2 regions of the Rhizobium ruizarguesonis genome follow, and region 1 is predicted to be linked to the other one. Evidence: predicted binding sites of a transcription regulator. Region 1 holds the regulator's gene; the other holds the start of a gene.
The links. The regulator LexA, encoded in region 1, represses DNA repair genes until DNA is damaged. The targets are predictions, from matches to a motif close to TGTTCNNNNTGTGTTCNG.

Region 1 (7,633 bases):
TGCCCTTTTCGATCCCGATACCGCGTTCAGCCGAGAGCGAGGTCCGGTTCGCCTTGTCGAAGGAGCTCTTGTAAACGAGGCCGATGCCGAGCTTTTCACAAAGCTCTTTCAGCGTGCCGGCAACCATGAAGGCGTGGTCGCGGCTCTCCATCTGGCAGGGGCCGGCAATCAGCGACAGGCGGCCGGTATTGGAAAAGCTGACCTGGCCTTGGCCCTCGCCGATCCTGACTTCTGAATTCGTATCAGTGCTCATCGTGTTTCCTCGAAGGCGAAGAGCGCGCCCTGCCCGGGCGCAGGCTTCACCACAATGCGATTGTTCTTGCGCGTGTATGTCACCCCGTTAGCAGCCAAATGCGCTTCTGTCACGGCAAGATCGGCGACGGCAAAGAGGATTGCCCTGCCGCGCAGGCCGCGATCGCCGGATGAGACGGCGATGTCGAAATAGGCTTCCAGCCCTTCCTGCGTCATCAGGCTGATTTTCGCGTTCGACGCTGCGATATTGACGCCAAAACTCGTTTTCTCGACTGTCGCTTGCGCCACGGCAAGGCCGACGAAGGCAGCAAAGGCGGCGGCGTCGGGTGCGCAAAGCGCTATCTCGGTTATGCCGCTGACGCCATTGGCATGCGTCTCCAGCGCGCCGCGGTCGGCCGGCAGCGGATTGACGCGCTCGACGGTGAAGAGGAAGAGGTCAGGCGCGCGCAGGTCGCCGGCGAAAGCCAGTTTGAAGCCGGCAATCGTCTGCGCACCGTCCGGCATCGTCATCGGCCGGGTGAACTGCAGCACTTCGCCAGCGCTCGATCCGTCGCCGACGAAGTTCTGATGATCGAGGCTGGCATCCTCACTGCCGAAAGCCAGCCCCGAAAGCCCTTCCTCGCCGCAGCGGAAGCGGAAGGCACGGTTGCGGGCGGTGAAGACATTGCCTTGCCGCGCAGAAGCCTCGCTCTCCTCGGCGCTCGCAATCCCGAGCGGCTCCAGATAGGTCTTGTCGGCAAAAAAGACGCAGGCATTCTCCGTTCCGAAGGGATGGCGCGCATCGGCGGCAACGGTGAAGCCGAGCTTGCCGATCCTTTCGCGCGCCACATCAATATTGACGACGGGCAGCACGACATGATCCAGCGGATGCGGTTTGGCGGAATGCGTGTTCATCATAATCCCTCCTCAAAACGGCAAGAGATTTGCGACAGCGCCACCCTCAATGCAAGACTTGTGTCCCAATCCGGCCAATGAAAATAAAAATCTCGACGAGTTGGCGCGAAGTTTTACGGAAATTTAGCTACTTGCGGAACACATATGGAACATATAGTGTCTGTTCTGGATTTGTTTCAATCACGAGGTCACAACGTCGATGCTCACGCGCAAACAACAGGAGCTTCTCCTTTTCATTCACGAGCGCATGAAAGAATCCGGCGTTCCGCCGTCTTTCGACGAAATGAAGGATGCGCTGGACCTCGCCTCGAAGTCCGGGATTCACCGGCTGATCACGGCGCTCGAGGAACGTGGCTTCATTCGCCGCCTACCGAACCGTGCTCGTGCGCTTGAGGTCATCAAGCTTCCGGAGGCCTACAGCCCCAGCATTCAGCCCCGGCGCGGCTTTTCGCCGAGCGTCATCGAGGGCAGCCTCGGCAAGCCCCAGCCGGTCGCCGCCCCCGCTGCCGCAAAACCCGTTGCCGACAACGGCAACTCGGTTTCCGTGCCGGTCATGGGCCGTATCGCCGCCGGCGTTCCGATCTCGGCGATCCAGAACAATACCCACGACATCGTCGTTCCGGCCGACATGCTCGGTTCCGGTGAACATTATGCGCTGGAGGTCAAGGGCGATTCGATGATCGACGCCGGCATCTTCGACGGCGACACGGTGATCATTCGCAACGGCAGCACCGCAAGTCCCGGTGACATCGTCGTGGCTCTCGTCGACGACGAGGAAGCAACACTCAAACGCTTCCGCCGCAAGGGCGCCTCGATCGCGCTCGAAGCCGCCAACCCGGCTTACGAGACCCGAATCTTCGGGCCGGACCGCGTCAAGGTGCAAGGCAAACTCGTCGGTCTCATTCGCCGCTATCACTGACACTGGGCGGGCCGGATTCGGCAAAACTGTTGCTGCGCCAGTCATAGGCGCGATGGCGCATCCATGGCCGCGACAGATCATCGAATGCGGCTGTGACGTCCAGGCCGGCATCGGCGAAGCGTAATTCGACGGAACCGGTCCTGCGCAGCGTCTCACCGGTGAAGAGCGTCGCACCTGAGCGGCAGCTGTTGAAGCGCAGGCGCACCGACGTCACGACGATATCGGCCGCATCGCAGGCCGGACCGAGATAGGCGGCATTGTCGATGACAGCAACCACGCGACCATTGCCAAGCCTTGATGTGCACCAGGCCTTCTTGACGCAAGAAAAGCGGTTTGCGTCAGCGCTCGTTGCAGCCGCCCGCATCGCCGACCTTGCTTCGTTCTGCTGATCGCGGGAAAGCCTGACGCGGCGGTCTTCTCCCTCCGGCGGGATAGCAGGCCCCTCCAGCATCTTCGGCGGGTGATGCGTCGGCAGGACCAGCGCTCTCTGCCACTGGTCGAAGATGAAATCCGGCGGTCTTTCGCGGTTGGAAGCCATGGCCGCCGTCTCGACGACCGCGACGAGACCACCATCCTCCGAAATTACCAGATCCGGCGGCCGGGGAACTGGCAGAAGCAACAGGATGAGTGTTGCGACCGCGATGATTGATGTGCCGATATGGCGCAGCCGGGTGCGGAGCAGCGTCAACAGCAGAAAGCCGGCGACGGCGACCGCGAAATACCAGGCGGGCAAGCGGCCGACGTCGATATTGCCACCCCAGCCGGACACGGTCTTTGCGACCGCGATCACCAGATCGAGGCCGAATCCGACGACCTTCCAGGGCAAAACGTCCAGACCGAAAGGCATGAGCAGCATCGCCAGCAGGCCGGCCGGCATGATGATGAAGGAGATGATCGGCATCGTCGCGAGGTTTGCCGGCAGGCCGTAGGCGGTCAAGCGATGAAAATGCTCGATCGAAAACAGCGCGGTGGAAAACCCACCGATCAGCGAGGTCAGGAAGACGCCGCCGAAGAAGCCCGCAACCGTAACGATGGGCCGAAACACCGGCAGCTTCAGGAAGGCGTTTTCGCGGATGCCCCGGTCCTTCCACAGCTGATAACCCGATACCAACGCCAACGTCGCGGCAAAGGACATCTGGAAGCTCGGACCCAAGACCTCGGACGGTGAAATGGCGATGATGACAAGCGCGGAGAGCGCGACGTTGCGCAGGCTGATCGACGGCCGGTCGAAGAAGACCGCAATCAACATGATGGCCATCATGATGAAGGCGCGTTCGGCGGAGACCGCAAAGCCCGAGATCAGGAAATAGGCCGTGACGGCAAGCAGCGCGCCGGCGGCGGCGATCTTCTTGGTCGGATAGGCCTGGGCGACGCCGGGAAAGAGGCTGAGCAGCATCCGGAAACCGACGAAGAAGATGCCGGCCGACAGCGCCATGTTGAGGCCCGAGATGGCGATGATATGAGCCAGGCCGGACTGGCGCAGCGCCTCCGTCGTTTCATTCGAGATGGCACGCCGCTCGTCCGTCACGAGAGCAGCGGCGAAAGCGCCGGTGTCGCCGGGTAGGATCGACCTTATGCGGTCGCCAATGCCGCTGCGCAGCCGGTAGAGCCCTTCGAGCAGTGCTTCCCACGTCGATCTTGCGGCCTGCGGACCTGCCTGCAAGTCGACCTTCTCCGGCGCCCCGTAGAAGAAGCCGTTGGCGCCGATGCCATCGAAATAGGCACCGAAGCAGAAGTCGTTGAGCTCAGGAAGTGCCGGGCCTGCCGGCGGCGTCAGCCGCGCCCTGCCGGTGATGATATCACCGATTTCGAAAGGCGCCTCCGCGCCGCGGGCGATCGCGGTTATGCGTTCCGGCGGCCGCTTCACCTCCGGCGCCTCCGTGCCGGTGACGGCAAGAATATAGCGCCACCGGCCGCGACCGTCGCCTTCGCGCCGTTCGACACGGCCGGTCACCGTCGTCGTGACGGCGGAATCGAGGATCACGGTCGAAGCCCGCCGGCTCTCGAGCTGCGCCGAAACCACGCCGCAGGCCACAAGTGCAAGCGCCAGCAGCGTTGCCCGCAACGCCGCCCGGCTGCGGCTGGCGATGAGAACCGCGACGGTCAGCACCAACAGGCAGAGCAGCGATGCAACGAGCGGAAAGTCCGATGCGGCCAGAAACCAGAAGGCTGCCCCGGCGCCGAGGAAGACCGGCGAGACCAGCAGCAGACGGCCATGGTCCGCCTCTTCGCCCAGCAAGCGCATGCCGATACACAGCGATTGCGAGGCTGCCGCCGGCAGCCGGTACCGCAAGGGGCTCGTCGACTGCGTCCTTGCCGGCCGCGTCACCACAACAGGCGGAGAAAAACCGGCAGTGTCGGCAAGGCCGGCGCCTGCTTCCGGCCGCAATTCGACTGTCGTCAACTCCTGCATGTGCCGCCCAAGATCACCCGCCCAGGCAGCCAGAATGCAACCGCCAATCAAATCCGGCAAGAATAATCGATTGAAAAGCGAGGGAAAATTGAAGGAGCCAAAAGAGCAGTCGAATCATCGGCTTCGATATGCGTATAGCTCATCGCTGCACTGCCTAAAAGATGATGCCGCAATGCACAAAATGCCGCCACGGTAACTTGGCATTAGCCTCGCGATCATATAGCTATCGATGAGGACGCTTAACCCCTATGGCGCTTTTATGGCGCCACCGCCATTTCGGAGGATCAGCATGACGGATCAAAGCGCTACAATAAAAATCGGTGACAAGTCTGTCGACCTTGCTGTCAAAAGCGGCACGATCGGCCCGAGCGTCATCGATATCGGTGCCCTCTACAAGAACACGGCTTCCTTCACCTACGATCCGGGTTTCACCTCGACTGCATCCTGTGAATCGAAGATCACCTACATCGACGGCGACGAAGGTGTCCTGTTGCATCGCGGCTATCCGATCGAGCAGCTCGCCGAGCATGGCGACTTCCTCGAGGTCTGCTACCTGCTGCTTTACGGCGAGCTGCCGACCACCGTGCAGAAGAAGGATTTCGATTACCGCGTCACGCACCACACCATGGTGCACGAGCAGATGAGCCGCTTCTTCACCGGCTTCCGCCGCGATGCGCATCCGATGGCTGTCATGTGCGGCTGCGTCGGCGCGCTGTCGGCCTTCTATCACGACTCCACAGACATCACCGATCCGCACCAGCGCATGGTCGCCAGCCTGCGTATGATCGCCAAGATGCCGACACTTGCCGCAATGGCCTACAAGTACCATATCGGCCAGCCCTTCGTTTATCCGAAGAACGACCTCGACTACGCCTCGAACTTCCTGCGCATGTGCTTTGCTGTGCCTTGCGAGGAATATGTGGTCAATCCGGTGCTTGCCCGCGCCATGGACCGCATCTTCATCCTGCATGCCGATCACGAGCAGAACGCTTCGACCTCGACCGTCCGTCTCGCCGGTTCGTCGGGCGCCAACCCGTTCGCCTGCATCGCCGCCGGTATCGCCTGCCTCTGGGGCCCCGCCCACGGCGGCGCCAACGAAGCAGCGCTCAACATGCTGCACGAAATCGGCACAGTCGACCACATTCCGGAATATATCGCTCGCGCCAAGGACAAGAACGATCCGTTCCGCCTGATGGGCTTCGGCCACCGCGTCTACAAGAACTATGATCCGCGCGCCAAGATCATGCAGAAGACGACGCATGAAGTGCTCGGCGAACTCGGCATCAAGGACGATCCGTTGCTTGAAGTGGCGATGGAGCTGGAGCGCATCGCGCTCACCGATGAATATTTCATCGAGAAGAAGCTCTATCCGAACATCGACTTCTATTCCGGAATCACCCTGAAGGCGCTGGGCTTCCCCACGACCATGTTCACTGTGCTCTTCGCGCTCGCCCGCACCGTCGGCTGGATCGCGCAGTGGAACGAGATGATCGAGGATCCGGAACAGCGCATCGGCCGTCCGCGCCAGCTCTATGTCGGCGAACCGAAGCGCGATTACATCCCGGTTTCGAAGCGCTGATCGCTTCAAAAGAACCCAAAAGAAAACCCGGTCAGAAACGACCGGGTTTTTTCTTTTTTAAGACGTCGAGAAGGATCTCGGCAGCGTGCTCGCCGGGCGGCGTTTCGGTCTGCATGCGTTGCCAGACGAGATCGTAACCCTCGTTCATCGCCTTCAGTTGGAACGTGTCGGCCGACAGCCGCTCCATCCAGCGCGCCAGGCTGGCGCCGCGAACGATCTCGTTCAGATATTCCGGCACGACGGCATAATCGGCGATGATATTGGGCAATGCGCCCGTCCACACCTTGATGCGCGGGGCGAGCAGGCGGATGATCCAATCCGTCTTGTAGACGGACACTGTTGGCACGCCGGCAAGGGCGAGTTCGAGGATCACCGTGCCGGAGGCTGCCATCGCTGCATCCGCTTCGGCAAAGGCCTTCCATTTCTGCGCCGGCCCGACCGCCACCTCCGGCGGCGTGGCCCAGCCGGCAACCAGACCCTTCACCAGCGCTTCGTTGTGCGGCACGGTCGGCAGCAGGAATCGCATCGGGCCGTTGCGGGCGACGAGTTCCTTGGCCGCGTCCTCGAAGAACGGCAGGAGCTTGGCGATTTCGGAGGATCTTGATCCCGGGAGCATCAGGATCGCCCTGCCCGCTTCGCCGGCGAGTGCACGCGCGGCACGCAGCCGCCGCGCTTCGAGCAGCGCTGGGTCGGCGGTCAGACGATGGCCGACATAAGTGGTCTCAGGCCCGCCGAGCGCACGCATCGTCGCCGGCTCGAAGGGCAGGACGGCGAGCACGTGATCGACATAGGGCAGCATGCGCGTCGCGCGATATTCCTTCCAGGCCCAGACGCTCGGACAGACATAATTGACGACAGGCAGATCGGGCAGTGCGGTACGGACACGCTTAGCGACTCGGTGGGTGAAATCCGGGCTGTCGATGATGAGCAGGATATCTGGCCTGGTAGCGATGATGGCCGCTGTCGTCTGGCGGATCAGGGTATAGAGCCTTGGCAGCCGGCTCAGCACCTGGGTGATGCCCATGATCGACAGCTCGGAAAAATCGAACAGCGATTTCAAACCTTGGGCCTGAAGCCCCTCACCGCCGACACCGACGAGTTCGATCGGTCCGGCATGGATCCGCTTCAGGGCCGCGACCAGATCGGCGCCGAGCAGGTCACCCGACACCTCGCCGGCGATGACGGCGATCTTCAGCGGCGCCCCGGTCATTCAAGCCCCCATGCCGGCAGCTCGCGATCGATGCCGCAGACGAAAAGCCCGGCCTCATCGGCGGCCTTGAGGACGGCGGCGCGATCGAGCACGAGCGAACGGCCCGCCTCGACCGCAACGCCGGCAAGGCCCGCCTTCTTTGCATTCAGGACCGTGGAAACGCCGATCGCCGGCAGGTCTGCGCGAATATCCTGCTGAGGCTTGCAGAGCTTGACGAGCGCGCCGCGACGGCGTGGAGAGATGCGTCCGGCGGCTCTGAGACCGGCGACACGCTCCAGCATCTCGTCCGTGCCTTCCGGCCCCTCCAGCGCGACGATGCGCCCGCCGATGGCCACGGCGCCCTGGCCGACATCCAGCCGGCCGAGC
Region 2 (7,633 bases), on a different replicon from region 1:
TTTTCTTGAAGGCTTCCAATCAATTGACGCAGCTGATTGATTTCGTGGTCAGACAATTCCCAAGTTGGATTGGGCGCTCCAGAGAAGACGTCGAGAGTTACAACGGCTGTCATCGGGTGATACCTATGCTTGAGTGGATTTTTCTCGTAAAGTATCAAGTACACTTCAACAGAAGACAAGAAGTAATTGCAGCGAATTAACAAAATGCAACTCGAAAAGATGAAATGTTTGATTAGCGCCCAATAGACGCGACTGATTGTGAAATTTAGCTCTGGTACTGAAGTGTCGTTTGGCTATGCAAAGTGCTCTTCAGGCGCGGGAAGGATGCTTGAGAAGCCGCGCCCTTGAGCATATAGCAAAGGCTGATTTCCCCTGTGCTCTCGAATAAATTCGGTTGCGCGTATTTCGCCGTTAGCCAGCTTACAACAAAAGGGGTCTTCCACACTTTGTGTGGTTAACAGACCGTTAGCGATGGCGCCGGTATGAGCACGCATGCGAACGAAATCGAAATGGTCACCCGGTCCGGTTATTAGAGTGCAGAGCGTCGTGTTTAGCGATGAAGGCAAATGGGTCGTGTCTACCTGCGGACCAACGGGACAGCCTCTGGTATCTTCCGATCAACGAAGCAATGCACCTCCTCCCGCAGAGCTTCGTGTTTCAGGCGACCCACTCCTCCTCCCAACCGCTCCTCCCGCGGCAGGCTTTTTCGTTTTCCGATACATTCAAGCTCTGAGTTCAGGCGTCAAAGCAGACTGCCCTGTTCCACCGGCTCTCCGGATTTCGAGACGATCGTGGATCCGTACGGTTCGCGTGAGGAAATGATCAGCGCGTCGTTGGGTAGTGGACGGGCCAGTTCCTCGGCCTCGTCCCAAGGCGCCCGCATCCAGGTGTCGGTCTCTTCCTTCGTCAGCAACAAGACCGGCATGGCCTTCTCATGGATCGGCTTCACCGGGTCGTTGGGATCCGTGGTCAAAAACCCGTAGAGATCATCGGTGGTCAGGCCGTCCCTGACCTTTCGGACACTCTGCCACTGCGGCACATGGAGACCGGCAAAGAACATCAGCGGCTTACTTTCGTCGCGGGCGAACCAGGCATTGGGCACGTTTCCGCCATCTTCCCGGCTGGCCGGATCCGGTTCCGCGAAGCTGGTGACCGGGACGAGGCATCTGTTTTCGACGCCGAACCATCGCTTCCAGTGCGGAAAACTGAGCTTGCGCACGTTGGTCGTGCCGCGGTCGGCCTCCATGCGGATCAGTTCTTCGAGATCGAAAGCCTTGCCCTTGGCTGCCAGTTTCTCGGCCTTGGCTTTGGCCGCCTTCTCAAGTGCGAAGCGCGGCGAGGGCAATCCCCAGCGCGCATGGACCAGTTGCTTCTTTCCGTCGGCGGTGTTGCGGACGATCGGCCCCATCTGATCCGGGTTCATTTGGTACGCCGGCATGAGGTTGATCATGCTCTCGGCGTCCTGAGCCCACATGGCAACCCAGTCCTTGTCTTCCATGCGGTACAGATTGCACATGGGCAGTGACCATTCCCGTGAACACTGCGAGCATCGTAACCGATGGAATTGCCAAATGCCAACCGGCGGATAAGTTGCGAATCCGACGAAATTTATTTCCGCTTCGACCAAATCGCCGCAATTGGCCCATGGCCATGATTTGCAAGGCGAATCTCTTGGTTTCCTAAAGTTGAGAGATAATATTCCTATTCTCGGTTGCTTGACTCTTCGAGTCCTTCGGAACAGATAGTGAACATCTGCATTTGAACGACATGAAGTCGAAACTCCAACACGGCCTTCAAGGGACGCGTGAATGATGACTGCTGCCCGCAACAGGGTAATTACCGAGCTACGTGACCGTATCGCCTCCCTTGAGGGCGGATCGACGAGGAAGGTCGGCTGCCTTGCTTTTGGGGTTTCCGAAATAGACGCAGTGCTTCCGGGCGGCGGTTTGGCTTATGGCGCCTTGCACGAGTTTGCCGGTGGCGGGTCCGGAACGGTCGATGGTGCGGCTGCCGCCCTCTGCGTTGCCGGGATCGCTGCGCGAACCAAAGGGCAGATCCTTTGGTGCATGACGCGTCCAGACCTGTTTTTCCCGGCGCTGGCGCTGGCGGGTCTTCATCCCGATCGCGTGGTCTTTGCCGAAGCCGATAGGGAAGAGGATGTCCTGGCGACAATGGAGGAAGGTCTTGGCTATGGTGGCCTGGGCGCCGTGGTCGGTGAGCTCGTCCGTCTTCCCATGACCGCGTCTCGCCGGCTTCAGCTTGCGGCCGAGAAGACCGGAACGATCGGGCTGGTCGTGCGACGATGGCGGCGGCAGACGGAGGCATCGGATTTTGGCCAGCCGACGGCGTCGACATCCCGGTGGCGCGTCAGCGTACTGCCATCGGAAGAGCTACCGGTTCCGGGTGTTGGACGGCCGCGATGGCTCCTGGAACTGATGAGAGTGAAGGCGGGTGAGTGCGCAGAGTTTATCGTAGGAGCGTGCGATGCCAAGGGTCGTATCCATTTACCTTCCGGATCTCGCGATCGACAGGATCAGACGGGCCGACGGCGCGGGAATGCTGTCCGCTGAGCGGCCGCTTGTCGTCGTCGCGAAGAGTGGTTCCAAACGCTGGATCGCGGCGGCTGATGAAACAGCCCGCTCCGCGGGTCTTCACATTGGCATGCCGGCCGCGAAGGCGCAGGCCATCGTCCAGGGTCTGCAGATGGTCGACGCCGCTCCGGTCGCGGACGGTGCGGCCCTCGAACGCCTCACGCTCTGGGCGTTGACGCAGTACACGCCGATTGTCGCAATGGATGCGCCCGACGGCATCGTCATGGACACCGAAGGCGCCGATCATCTCCAGGGCGGCGAGGATCGATGCTGTCCGGCATCGTCAATCGCTTCCGCGCCAAGGGGCTGACCGCGCGGGTTGCGATTGCCGACAGCTGGGGTGCGGCGCATGCGCTGGCACGGGTCAGCAAGCGCGATACCGTGATCGCTGCGCGCCATGAAACATCGCGTTTCGTCGAACGGCTACCGATATCATCATTACGTTTGCCTGCGGAAACCGTGGTTGGCCTGCGGACCCTCGGGTTTCAGACGATCGGCGAGCTGTCGTCCACACCACGCGCGCCGCTTGCCCTTCGCTTCGGTCCCGAAATCGGCCGTCGTCTCGACCAGATGTATGGGCGGTTGCCGGAGCCGATCGATCCGATCCGTCCGATGGATGTCATCGAAGTCAGCCGCGCCTTCGCCGAGCCGATCGGCGCTCCCGAGACCATCGCCAAATACGTCTCGCGGGTTGTCGTTGAACTCTGCAAAGCGCTCCAGCAGAAGGGTCTGGGTGTTCGCCGCGCAGATCTTCTCGTCCACAAGGTCGACAATACCATGCAGGCGATCCGTGCTGGAACCGCGAAACCCGCTCGCGACGTGGCCTGGCTGACAAAGCTCTTCAAGGACCGGATCGAGAAGATCGAGCCGGGCTTCGGAATCGAGAAGCTCTCGCTGGTGGCTGTCATCGCCGAACCGCTCACTGAGACGCAGAAAGCATCCTCCCTGATTGAGGAGGAGATCGTCGCTATCGCGCCGCTGATCGACGTGATCGGCAATCGCGGGCAGCGTGTCTATCGGATAGTGCCTGTGGCGAGCGACGTGCCTGAGCGCAGCGTCAAGCGGGTGAGTGGGGTTGCCGGGGAGACCGGTGCATCATGGAGCTTGCACTGGCCTCGGCCGGTTCGGCTCCTCTCCCGTCCGGAGCTCATCGAGGTGATCGCGCTCCTGCCGGATCATCCGCCTGTGTCGATGACCTGGCGCGGCAAGCGACGGCGGGTGAAACGCGCTGACGGCCCGGAGCGGATTTTCGGCGAGTGGTGGACGAGAGGATCCGAGTTCGATGCGGTGCGTGACTATTTCGTGATCGAAGATGAGAGCGGCGAACGGTTCTGGATATTCAGGTCGGGCGATGGCATCGATGCTGCGACCGGCTCACATAAATGGTTCCTGCACGGGATCTTCGCATGAGATATGCCGAGCTCCAGGTCACGACACATTTCTCATTCCTGCGAGGGGCATCGTCGGCGGATGAACTGTTTGCGACCGCCAAGGCGCTCGGCATCGAGGCGCTCGGCGTCGTCGACAGAAATTCGCTCGCCGGCATCGTCCGGGCTCTCGAGGCGTCCCGCGCCACAGGCGTTCGCCTCGTGGTCGGTTGTCGTCTCGATCTGCAGGACGGCATGTCGATCCTGGTCTATCCGACCGATCGTGCCGCCTATTCCCGACTGACCCGTTTGCTGACGCTCGGCAAGGCGAGGGGCGGCAAGGCCAACTGCATCCTGCATCTCGACGACGTCGCACTCTATGCAGAAGGCCTGATCGGTATTCTGGTGCCCGATCTACCCGACGAGACCTGTGCCGTGCAGCTCAGAAAGATGGCGGAGATGTTCGGGGACCGGGCCTATCTCGCGCTTTCCCTTCGCCGGCGGCCGAACGACCAGATGCGGCTGCACGATCTGTCGAACATGGCCACACGCTTCAAGGTGAAGACCGTTGTGACGAATGACGTCCTTTTCCACGAACCGTCGCGCCGTCAGCTGCAGGATGTCGTCACCTGCATTCGCACCAGAACCACGATCGATGACGTCGGTTTCGAGAGGGAGCGCCATGCGGATAGATTCCTCAAACCGCCCGAAGAGATGCAGCGGCTCTTCCCCCGTTACCCGGAAGCATTGGCCCGGACGACGGAGATCGCCGATCGCTGCCGGTTCTCGCTAGATGAACTCATCTATCAGTACCCCGAAGAAGCCATCGTCCCAGGCAAGAACGCGCAAGCGTCTCTCGAGCATTATGTCTGGGAATGCGCGCCTGCACGCTATCCGGAAGGTCTGCCGGACAACGTTCTGAAAATCATCCGGCATGAGCTCGACCTCATACGGACAATGAAATACGCACCCTACTTCCTGACGGTGTTTTCGATTGTCCGATATGCCCGCAGCCAGGGCATTCTCTGCCAGGGGCGGGGATCCGCCGCCAACTCCGCCGTCTGTTATATCCTCGGGATCACGTCCATCGATCCGGAGACGAACGATCTGCTGTTTGAGCGTTTCGTTTCCCAGGAGCGCGACGAGCCACCGGATATCGATGTCGATTTCGAGCACGAGCGCCGCGAGGAAGTCATTCAGTGGATCTACAAAACCTACACACATCAGAAGGCAGCACTCTGCGCGACCGTGACACGCTATCGTGCAAAAGGAGCGATCCGTGATGTCGGCAAGGCACTCGGTCTGCCGGAGGATGTGATCAAGGCGCTGTCATCGGGCATGTGGTCCTGGTCCGCCGAGCTGGTCAGCGACCGGAACCTGCGGGAACTCAATCTCAATCCCGATGACCGCCGCCTCGCATTGACGTTGAAGCTTGCACAGCAGCTGATGGGCGCCCCCCGGCATCTCGGCCAGCATCCGGGTGGATTCGTGCTGACGCATGATCGGCTCGACGATCTCGTCCCCATCGAGCCTGCATCAATGGCCGACCGGCAGGTGATCGAATGGGACAAGGACGATGTCGAAGCTTTGAAGTTCATGAAGGTGGATGTCCTGGCGTTGGGGATGCTGACCTGCATGGCAAAAGCATTCAAGCTGATTGAGGAGTATAAGGGCGAAACGATCGATCTGGCGAATATCGAACAGGAAGACTCTGCGACCTATGCGATGATCCGAAAGGCCGACACTCTCGGGACGTTCCAGATCGAAAGCCGGGCTCAGATGGCGATGTTGCCGCGGCTGAGGCCGCGGACCTTCTACGACCTCGTCATCGAGGTAGCCATCGTCCGGCCCGGGCCAATACAGGGCGACATGGTGCACCCCTATCTGCGCCGCCGCGAAGACAAGGAACCGGTCGTCTATCCGACGCCCGAACTGGAAGCGGTGCTTGGAAAGACACTCGGCGTGCCTCTCTTCCAGGAGTCGGCCATGAAGGTGGCGATGGTCTGCGCCGGCTTTACCGGCGGCGAGGCCGATCAGCTTCGCAAATCGATGGCAACGTTCAAGTTCACCGGTGGCGTCTCAAAATTCAAGGACAAGCTGGTCTCCGGCATGGTGAAGAATGGATATTCGCCGGAGTTTGCTGAAAAGACCTTTTCGCAGTTGGAGGGGTTTGGATCCTACGGTTTTCCGGAAAGCCATGCTGCGAGTTTTGCGCTCATTGCCTATGCCTCGAGCTATGTGAAATGCCATTACGCCGACGCCTTCTGCGCGGCCTTGATCAACAGCCAACCTATGGGTTTCTATGCGGTCGCCCAGATCGTCGGCGACGCCCGCAACCACGGTGTGGAGATCCGGCCGGTCTGTATCAACCGCTCTCGCTGGGACTGCACGCTCGAGCCGGTAGTGGGTGACGAGCGACGTCATGCCGTCCGCCTGGGTATGCGTCTGGTGCGTGGACTGGCCGCAGTCGATGCGGCTCGCATCGTGGCCGCCCGTGCCGATCAGCCCTTCGACAGCGTCGATGACCTGTGGCGGCGCGCGAGCGTTCCGGCAGCATCGTTGGTCGAACTGGCGGAGGCCGACGCTTTCCTGCCATCGCTCGAACTTCAACGTCGCGATGCGCTGTGGGCGATCAAAGCTTTGCGCGACGAGCCGCTGCCGCTCTTTGTTGCTGCGGCCGAGCGCGAGATGAAGACGATCGCCGAGCAGCAGGAGCCCGATGTCGAACTCCGGCAGATGACAGATGGCCACAATGTCATCCAGGACTACAGCCATACTGGTTTGACCCTGCGCGAGCACCCGATCGCGTTCTTGCGCAAGGACCTTGCCGCACGAAGCATCGTCACCTGCGGAGAAGCCATGTCCGCCCGCGATGGCCGTTGGTTGATGACCGCCGGTCTCGTTCTCGTCCGTCAAATGCCGGGTTCGGCCAAGGGTGTGATGTTTCTGACGATCGAGGACGAGACCGGCCCGGCAAACGTCGTTGTCTGGCCGAAGCTCTTCGAGCGGCGTCGGCGCGGCGTGCTCGGATCGAGCATGATGGCGATCAATGGCCGCATCCAGCGGGAAGGGGACGTCGTGCATCTCATCGCCCAGCAGCTCTTCGATCTCTCGGGCGACCTATCCGCACTGGCGGATCGTGATGGAGAATTCAAACTGCCGACGGGCCGTGGTGACGAGTTCGCCCACGGTTCGCCGGGCAGCCCGGATTCGCGAGATCGAGCGCCGGCGGTCAAGACGAGGGATATTTTCGTTCCAGCCTTACATATCGATGCGTTGAAGGTGAAGGCCAGGAATTTTCACTAATGAATGCAGCGTGATAGCTCATCCTTGATGGAGAATGCGGCGGTTCGACTCCGTTCAAGACCTTCGGTTGCGCAATGACGGGGCCGGCGGATCACATCGTTTCAGGAGGTTCACAGTCAGGTCCGCTTACGGCCCTAAGAGATGTCATAAATTCTTCGCGAGCACGGCGAATACGAACTTGTCAAAACCGGTTCGCACTTCGATGAATGCAACATCCAGGAAGCGCTGCGCGCCGGCTGCCACAACCTGATCGTCCAGCGAGGACGGCGGCATGCCGGTCGACATCGAACTTCTCGATCGTGACATCAGAATCTTTGCCACCGGCCGGAAAAGCCGGCAGTTCAGCGATACCGCCGACGGAGCCAAGGC

Region 2: the regulator LexA is predicted to act here: its motif matches at 1,734-1,751, upstream of J3P73_RS37820 (ImuA family protein).

What each region holds. Positions count from the first base shown of each region.
Region 1 is NZ_CP071678.1:2,298,918-2,306,550, reverse strand. It holds gene kdsA (3-deoxy-8-phosphooctulonate synthase) at 1-253, opposite strand, end outside; gene J3P73_RS11490 (VOC family protein) at 250-1,146, opposite strand; gene lexA (transcriptional repressor LexA) at 1,346-2,065, shown strand; gene J3P73_RS11480 (ComEC/Rec2 family competence protein) at 2,046-4,478, opposite strand; gene gltA (citrate synthase) at 4,768-6,057, shown strand; gene lpxB (lipid-A-disaccharide synthase) at 6,089-7,267, opposite strand; gene J3P73_RS11465 (LpxI family protein) at 7,264-7,633, opposite strand, start outside.
Region 2 is NZ_CP071681.1:44,984-52,616, forward strand. It holds gene J3P73_RS31405 (hypothetical protein) at 1-113, opposite strand, end outside; gene J3P73_RS31410 (SOS response-associated peptidase family protein) at 743-1,516, opposite strand; gene J3P73_RS37820 (ImuA family protein) at 1,812-2,570, shown strand; partial or broken gene J3P73_RS31420 (Y-family DNA polymerase) at 2,485-4,001, shown strand; gene J3P73_RS31425 (error-prone DNA polymerase) at 3,998-7,264, shown strand; gene J3P73_RS31430 (hypothetical protein) at 7,409-7,549, opposite strand; partial or broken gene J3P73_RS31435 (hypothetical protein) at 7,521-7,633, shown strand, end outside.